2 regions of the Devosia sp. P1_H9 genome follow, and region 1 is predicted to be linked to the other one. Evidence: predicted binding sites of a transcription regulator. Region 1 holds the regulator's gene; the other holds the start of a gene.
The links. The regulator LexA, encoded in region 1, represses DNA repair genes until DNA is damaged. The targets are predictions, from matches to a motif close to TGTTCNNNNTGTGTTCNG.

Region 1 (4,239 bases):
GCAGCATCCTCCGGCGTCAGCGCCATCCCGTTCACGGTCACTGTCGCCGAGACCACCATCGCCCGCACGCAGTTGACCCAGACCCTGCTCCTCCGCTCTGCCATTCGCCTTGCGCTGCTCATCCTCGCCGCCGCGGTGATCCTCTGGCTGGCCGTCGGTTTCTCGCTCGCCCCACTCTATCGCCTCCGCGACGCCATCTCGCGGCGGGCCCTCGATGACCTCAGCCCCATCGAACAGGAGGTTCCCCGCGAGGTGCAGGGCCTGGTCGACACGATCAACTCGTTCATGACGCGGCTGTCGTCAGCTCTCGATGCCCTGCGCCATTTCACCGGCAATGCCAGCCATCAGCTCCGCACGCCGCTCACCATCATCCGCACTCAGTTGGCGCTGGCGCTCCGCGCCGATAGCCCTGCCGCGGCACGGGAGGCGGCCCGCACCGCCGATGCCGCGGTGGTGCACGCCGAGCGCGTCCTCGCGCAACTGCTGCTCCTCGCCAGGATCGACGAGGCTGCGTCCGATCGGCTGCAGTTCCAGGTTGTCGATCTGTTCGAGCTCGCCCGGGAGCGCACAGGCGACTATGTCGTCCGGGCCCATGCCGCCGACATCGATCTTGGCCTCGAGGGCGAAGGACCGGCGCTGGTCCGCGGCGACCCGATGCTGCTCGGTGAACTGCTGAGCAACCTCATCGAGAACGCCATCGCCTACGCCGGACCTGGTTCTGAAGCGACGGTTGGCGTCGCCACAGGGGACCGCGTGGTGGTGCTGCAGGTGGCCGACACCGGCAAGGGCGTCGCCGCCGAGCAGCTGGCGGCAGTGCGCAAGCGCTTCAGCCGCGGCAACAGCGACAAGCCCGGAGCCGGCCTTGGGCTGCCCATAGTCGAAGAGATCGCGGGTCTGCTCGGTGGCGAACTGACGGTTGCATCGCAGCCTGGCAAAGGCTTCAGCGTGCAGCTTACCCTACCGGCCGAGCCGCAATAGTCCGGCCGTGGCGCGCGCCGACCAATGCGCCGGCACGCGCCAGTCAATCCCGTCGTCAGTGCACGGGGATCATCAGGTGGGCATAGGGAGTGTTTGGCCACATCACATAGGGCTGGGTGTGGTCGGGATGTTCTTCCTTGGGATAGCCGGCCAGCATCTCGTCTGCGACGTTGAAGATCATGACGTGCGGCCCATCGACCATCCAGTCGTGACCTGCAGGCGGCGCGGTCGCGAACGGATCCACGTTGTCGGGCGCCGACTCGCCCTGCAGCATGTAGCCGAAACCGACCACGCCCTCGGGTGGGTCCTTCTTCTCGCTATATGCCGTCAACCACGCCATGCCTCCGGCATCGACGCATATTGGATCATTGGTGGGCGAAGCCAGGTTGTCCGGCATGCAGGTAAAGCCGTTCGTTCCCTCCTTGAGCGTCTTCATCTGCATCTGAGCATCGAAGTTCACGACCGTGGCATTCTGGCCCACCGCCACCGGCGCTGCCGACAGCGCGTTGGCGACCAATTCCGCATCGGTCATTTCGGCCGCCACGGTGGGGCTGAGCAAGATCCCCAGGATCATTGCGGATATGGCATAACGGCTTGACTTCATAGACATGTTTTCCTCCTCAGAAACAGTCCAGTTCACTGGCCCGTGGAAACGAGCACAGCTCCAGCTGAGAAGGTTGGGGTGTGCGGGTTCGACACGCCAATCTCTCGACGGTATGCCCTGGTGGACAGCAGGTCAACGAAACGCAAGGCCTCGACGTCGAGAGGATTTCGCGGCCACGCGTCCTCTCTTTCGGCGCGTCAGGAGCGCCATCGTAACGCAATATTCATCGTCCGATTGCAGAACATAACTGGAACACGTATAACACGTTCAGTCTTTGTTCCGATTCTGCTCACGGGGCCGCCATGCTGACGCGCAAGCAACACGAACTTCTGATGTTCATCCACGAGCGGATGAAAGAATCCGGCATCCCACCCTCGTTCGACGAGATGAAGGATGCGCTCGATCTTCGCAGCAAGTCGGGCATTCACCGGCTGATCACTGCGCTCGAGGAGCGCGGCTTCATCCGGCGCCTGCCCAACCGGGCCCGGGCGCTCGAGGTGATCAAACTGCCGGACTCGATGAATCCATCGCTCGGCGGCCGCAAGGCGCGCTTCGAGCCGAGCGTCATCGAGGGTAATCTTGGCCGGGTCGCGACCCCGCCGGCACGCCCCGCGGCTCAGGTGGCCAACGCCGACGCCTACCGCGCGGTCACCGTCCCGGTGATGGGCCGGATCGCCGCCGGCACTCCGATCGAGGCCATCCAGACCCACAGCCATTCCATCATGGTGCCGCCCGAGATGCTCGGTGCGGGTGAACATTATGCCCTGGAAGTGCGCGGCGATTCGATGATCGATGCCGGGATTTTCGATGGCGACACCGTGCTCATCAAGAAACAGGACGCCGCTTCGACCGGTGAGATCGTCGTCGCCCTCGTAGATGACGAGGAGGCGACGCTGAAGCGGCTGCGCCGTCGCGGCAACTCGGTAGCGCTCGAGGCCGCCAACCCAGCCTACGAAACCCGCATCTTCCCGCCCGACCGGGTGAAGGTGCAGGGCCGCCTGGTTGGCCTGCTCCGCAAGTACTGAACTCCTGACCTGCCGCCAATCGGGTCTTCGGGCCGGCTGCCTCAGCCGGCCCTTTTTCTTATGAATCCGGACGCTGCGGACAACAATTGCACTAGGGCTGGGCTGGCAAAGACGTTACGTTCCGCGCCGCTGGCAGCAAGTGGCGCATCGGATCTGAGGCGCCGCCTGCGAGCGGCTTTCGCGATCATACCAGGAGAGTGGACCACCTTCCCGATTGCGATGTAGCGGCATGGCTTGATGCGCGGCAAACTGGCGGCGCAAGGGAGAGGGTTTTGGCAGGACAGGTCGAATGGGTCGCCGTCGATTGGGGCACCTCCAATCTGCGGGCATGGGGAATAGATTCCGCCGGTGAGATCGCCTTCTCCCGCTCATCGCCGGACGGCATGGGCCGTCTCAGTCGCGAGCAATACCCCGATGTGCTGACCTCACTGCTCAACGGCGTCGCCGATGACGTCGAGGACGTACTGATCTGCGGCATGGCGGGCGCGCGGCAGGGCTGGATCGAGGCCCCCTATCTCGACGCCCCCGCCGAACTCGGTCGCATCGCTGCCGGCGCCGTTGCGCCCGACATGCCCGGCCCGCACAACCCGCGCATCCTGCCTGGCGTCTGCCTCCGCGATCTGGGTGCGGAGGACGTGATGCGCGGCGAGGAAACCCAATTGCTTGGGCTCTCGGCACTGATCCCCAACTTCTCCGGCCTCGCGGTTATGCCGGGCACCCACAGCAAGTGGGCGCTGCTTTCCGGCACCAAGCTGGAGCGCTTCTCCAGCGCTATGACCGGCGAGATCTTCGAGCTGCTGCGCACCCACTCGGTGCTGCGCCATTCGCTCGGTGGTGAGCTCGAGGGCGAAGATCGTGATGTCGGCTTCGCTGCCGGTCTCGACCAGGGGCTCGAGCGCCCCCAGCGCTTGACCGCGACGCTGTTCAAGGTCCGCGCCGGCTCCCTGCTGTCGGGCCGCAGCCCGGCATGGTGTGCCGGTTTCCTCTCGGGCCTGTTGATCGGCGCCGAGATCGGGGGCCAGCGCGACTGGATCGGCGAGGCGGAGATTCCGCTGGTGGGCAGTGTCGGCCTTTGCGGGTTGTACCAGATGGGCTTTGAACGGCTCGGCGCCCGGACCCGCATCGTCGATGCGACCGACGCCACCCTCGCCGGACTCAAGGCAGCAAGACAGGCATAGAAGTTCATGGACCACCGCCACATCATCGCGATCCTTCGCGGCATCACGCCTCCCGAAACCCTCGAAGTTTGCGACGCCCTCGTGCTCGCCGGCATCACCATGATCGAGGTCCCACTCAATTCGCCCGAAGCGCTGCGCTCGATCGAAGACGCCGCCAAGGCCTTCGACGGTCGCGCCCTGGTCGGTGCGGGCACGGTGCTGAACCGCGCCGATGTCGACGCGGTCGCCGATGCGGGCGGCCGGTTCGTTGTGTCGCCGGACACCAACCCGGCAGTTATCGGCGCCACAATCGAGCGCGGCATGACCTCGTACCCGGGTGTGTTCTCGCCCACCGACGCGTTCACCGCTATCCGCTCCGGCGCCACAGGCCTCAAGTTTTTCCCCGCCGAAGTGCTTGGCCCCAAGGGCATCAAGGCGATGAAGGCGGTGCTGCCGCCGGCTATCCCGCTCTACG
Region 2 (4,239 bases), on a different contig from region 1:
GGGCCTCGTCATGTCCCGCGCCACCGGCGAGCCGCTGGCGACCCTCGCCACCGCCGATCCCACGCAGATCCCCGCCGCGCTCGAAGCCATGGTGCAGCTACACCTAGCCATGCACGCCCGCGAGGAAACGCGCCTGGCGCCGCTGAAGCCTCGCCTGGCGCACCGCATCGCCCACGTGCCCCAGCTCGACGAAGCGCTGCGCACAAAACTGCTCGCCGACCTGGCCTGCTTGCCCGATGGCAACCGCCTCTGCCACGGCGATTTCCACCCGTTCAACATCATCGGCACCCCCGAAACGGCGATGATCGTCGATTGGCCCGACGCCACTTCGGGGCCGCCCGCCGCCGACGTCGCCCGCTCCTACGTGCTGATGCTGCACGGCGCCGGCCCCGACCTCGCCAACGCCTATCTCGAGCGCTACCTGGCCCTCGGCCCCCTTACCGCCCCCGAAATCCGCGCCTGGCTCCCCATCATCGCCGCAGCCCGCCTTTCGGAGAACGTCCCGGAAGAAACCGACCGCCTGCTGGCCCTGGCGGGGGGCTGACAGCTACGCCACCACCACCAGCTTCCCCAGCGCCCGCCCGTCGCCGATCCGCTGAAACGCCTCTGCAGCCTGTTCCAGCGGATACACCCGCTCCACCGCCGGCACGATCGTCCCCGCTGCCACCAGCGCCCCAAGCTCCGCCAGTTGCCCCACATCCGGCCGGTGCAGCAGCAGCCCCATCTGTTGCCCCTCCGGCTTCGATGTCATCGCCCCGGCCAGCGCCACCGTGAGGATCGTCGACGTCTTCCCGCCCACCATCACGAACCGGCCACGCGGACTCAGCGCCCGCCGGTAATGCGCCAGCGGCCGCGCCGCCACCATGTCGAGGATCAGGTCGTATCGCTCCCCCTCAGCCGTGTAGTCCGTCACCGCATAGTCGATCACCCGGTCCGCCCCGACCGATCGCATCAGCTCCGCCTTCTCGGCCCGGTCCACCCCCGTCACCTCGGCCCCGGCCCGCTTGGCCAGCTGGATCGCGAACGTCCCCGCCCCGCCTCCGCCGCCATTGATCAGCACCTTGTCGCCCGGCTGCACCTCGCCCTTCCAGCGCAACCCCTGCCACGCCAAGAGTCCCGCCTGCGGCGTTGCCGCCGCGGCCTCAAAACTCACTCCCGCGGGGATCGCCGCTAGTGCAGCTTCAGGCGCCGCGACATACTCCGCGAACCCGCCCCAGCTCGCCCCGCTAAGATCGCCGAACACCGCATCGCCCACCGCGAACCGCGTTACCCCCTCGCCTGCCGCCTCGACCACGCCCGCCACATCCGCCCCAAGGATCGCGTACGGCGGCCGCAGCAGCCCGCCGAGCCGCACCAAGAACGGCTGGCCCCGCAGCAGGTCCCAATCCCAAGAATTGAGCGACGCCGCCTTCACCCGGATCAGCACCTCGCCCGCCTTCGGCACCGGCCGTGCCACCTCCGTCAGCCGCAACTGCTCCGGCATCCCGTAAGCCGAATAGACCACTGCCCGCATCGCACCCTCCAGATCCCCAGCAGCAGACCTAGGCGGCACACCTGTCGATAGCAAGACAAGCCCCCGGCAGCCGCGACTCAGCTTGACAAGCTGCACCCTTCGTTCACTTTATGTTCCCCACGCCGCCATGGAGAACCCGGATGGAGTCCGCCGCCACCATCCTCCACGCCGATCTCGATGCCTTCTACGCCTCGGTCGAGCAGCTGCTGAACCCCGAGCTGCGCGGCAAACCGATCGCCGTCGGCGGTGGCGTAGTGCTCGCTGCCTCGTACGAGGCCAAGGCCTTCGGCGTCCACGGCGGCATGTCCGGCTGGGCCGCGAAGGAACTCTGCCCCGAACTGATCTTCACCGGCGGCCACTTCGAGGAGTACCAGCAGCTCGGTGACGCCGCCATCGCCGTGCTCTCCGACTACACCCCGCTGGTCGAACGCATCTCCATCGATGAAGCCTTCGCCGATGTCGCCGGCTGCGAACACCTGTTCGGCTCGCCCGAAACCATCGCCCAGACCATCCGCTCCCGCGTCCGCGCCGAGCTCGGCCTCCCCATCTCCGTCGGCGTCGCGCGGACCAAGCATCTCGCCAAGATCGCCTCGCAGGTCGCCAAGCCCGATGGCCTCGTCGTCGTCGACCCGGTCCGCGAACTCGAATTCCTCCACCATCTGCCGGTCGGGCTGATGTGGGGCGTCGGCCCGGTCACCGAAGGCAAGCTCGAAGACGAGGGCATCCTCACCATCGGCCAGCTCGCCGAAAAGCACGTCGAATGGGTGCAGGCTCTGCTCGGCCGCGCCACCGGCGAAAAGCTCAGCGCCCTGAGCTGGAACCGCGATCCCCGCGCCATTGTCACCAACCAACGCGCCCGCTCCGCCGGCGCTCAGTCAGCCCTCGGCAAAAAGCCCTTCATCGAGCGCATCTACCGCCCGACGCTGCACCACCTCGCCGATCGCATCGCCTCGCGCCTTCGGGTCAAGTCCTGGCACGGCCACACCATCACCCTGCGCGTCCGCTTCCGCGACATGCGCGCCGTCACCCGATCGGTCACCATCGACAGCCCCATCGCCGCGACGGTCAGCCTCGCTGAGATCGCCGAAGACCTGGTGCGCGTCGTGCAAGCCGACCACCCCGACGAGCGCACCATCACGCTCCTGGCCATCTCGGTCTCGCACCTCGAGCGCAACCCGCTGGTCCAGCTCGAACTGCCGCTCGGCCTCGCCGACGAGCCCCGCCGCCCCGGCACCCGCAGCGGCGCCGCCCGGCTGATCGCCGATCGCGCCATGGACACCGTCCGCACCCGCTTCGGCCGCGAAGCCATCGGCTACGGCTCCGCCACCCTCGAACTCACCCGCTCCATCCCCGACGCCTTCCGCGGCCTCGCCGAGAAGTCGCTGTGATCGCTACACCTCGCGCAACCGTGCGATCACCCGATCCGCCATATTTGCACATCGCGCCCCGTCGAACGGATAGAGCTCGGCGAACGAGCCGCGCATCTGCTCTTCCAGCACCGCCCGCAACATCCGCCGCGCCCGGTGCAGCCGGGTCTTCACCGTTTCCGGCTTCAGCGTCAGCTGCTCCGCCGTCTCCTCGGTGCTCAGCCCCTCGACATCGCGCAGCACGAACACCGTGCGAAATCCCTCCGGCAGGCCATCGATGGCTGTCTCCAGTATCTGGCGCATTTCTGACCGTGCGGCCTCCGTATCGGCGGGGAGCGGAACCAGCGACAGCGGGAACAGCGACACCAGCCCGGCATCGGCGCTCACCGCCTGGTCCAGCGCTTCTAGATCGCTGTTCCTGCGCCGCCGTCGCAACCGGGACACCGCCTCGTTCAGCGCAATGCGGGTCAGCCAGGTGGAAAAGCTCGCCTCGCCGCGAAAGCTCGCCAGCGCCGTGAACGCCTTCACATAGGTTTCCTGCACCACGTCCTCGGCCTCGCCGTCATTGCGCAGCACGCTGCGCGCGGCCCGGAACAGCCGCTGGTTGTTGCGCTCGATCAGCGTGCGAATGGCGTTCTCGCCACCCCGTCGTGCCAGCTCCACCAGCTCGGCCTCGCCCAGATCCCGCACTTCGCTTCGCGGCTTCAGCACCGTCAGCATCTGCCATCCTCCCTATCCGCGCCTCACCGTACCGGCGGCCATGATCGCCGCGACATCCGGAAATCCGGCCAGCGCGATCTCTGGCAGTTCGGTCAGGCCCGCACCGGCATTGGCGTAGTTCGCCGCCTCCGGACCCGGCGTTCCGACGACGATCCGACCCACCATGCCGGCATGCTCGTGCGGCACGCAGTAATAGTCATAGACCCCCGGCACCGTCAGCGTCAGCGAGAACGACTCGTCGGGCAGCAGGTAGTCCGAGTCCCATGGCTTGGCGCCCTGGGGTATCCGCCGCGGCCGGTCGAACAGGCTCGGATCGTAACTCGTCACCGTATGCGAATTGCCCGCATCCCGGTTGGTCCAGCGGATGGTCTGGCCCGGCTGCACAAGGATGCCGACCGGATCGAACCACACATGCGAGCCATCGGGCGTCCCGTGCATGACAATCTCGAGAGTGTCCGCTGCCAGCAACGGCGTCGGGCGCAACATCAGGGCGGCGAGGAAACCCCCGCCGGCCCAGAGCGCCTGTCTGCGCGTTGCGATCATTGCGCCACCCGCGCCTCGTCGGCCACCGGGACATGCCATAGCACCACATGCACGTGCGGCTCCTCGACGCCCGGGTGCCCGGCGTTGAAGTACACG

Region 2: dinB (DNA polymerase IV) is a predicted target of LexA. The motif match lies at 1,614-1,631, and genes of this name have one in related genera.

Annotation. Positions count from the first base shown of each region.
Region 1 covers NZ_JBFUCQ010000002.1:21,392-25,630, reverse strand. Annotated here, with positions in the region: gene AC1DYL_RS03145 (sensor histidine kinase) at 1-978, shown strand, start outside; gene AC1DYL_RS03140 (hypothetical protein) at 1,034-1,582, opposite strand; gene lexA (transcriptional repressor LexA) at 1,885-2,607, shown strand; gene AC1DYL_RS03130 (2-dehydro-3-deoxygalactonokinase) at 2,880-3,785, shown strand; gene AC1DYL_RS03125 (2-dehydro-3-deoxy-6-phosphogalactonate aldolase) at 3,792-4,239, shown strand, end outside.
Region 2 covers NZ_JBFUCQ010000004.1:419,840-424,078, forward strand. Annotated here, with positions in the region: gene AC1DYL_RS10560 (aminoglycoside phosphotransferase family protein) at 1-544, shown strand, start outside; gene AC1DYL_RS10565 (NAD(P)-dependent alcohol dehydrogenase) at 548-1,513, opposite strand; gene dinB (DNA polymerase IV) at 1,654-2,901, shown strand; gene AC1DYL_RS10575 (RNA polymerase sigma factor) at 2,905-3,600, opposite strand; gene AC1DYL_RS10580 (plastocyanin/azurin family copper-binding protein) at 3,613-4,143, opposite strand; gene AC1DYL_RS10585 (DUF5602 domain-containing protein) at 4,140-4,239, opposite strand, start outside.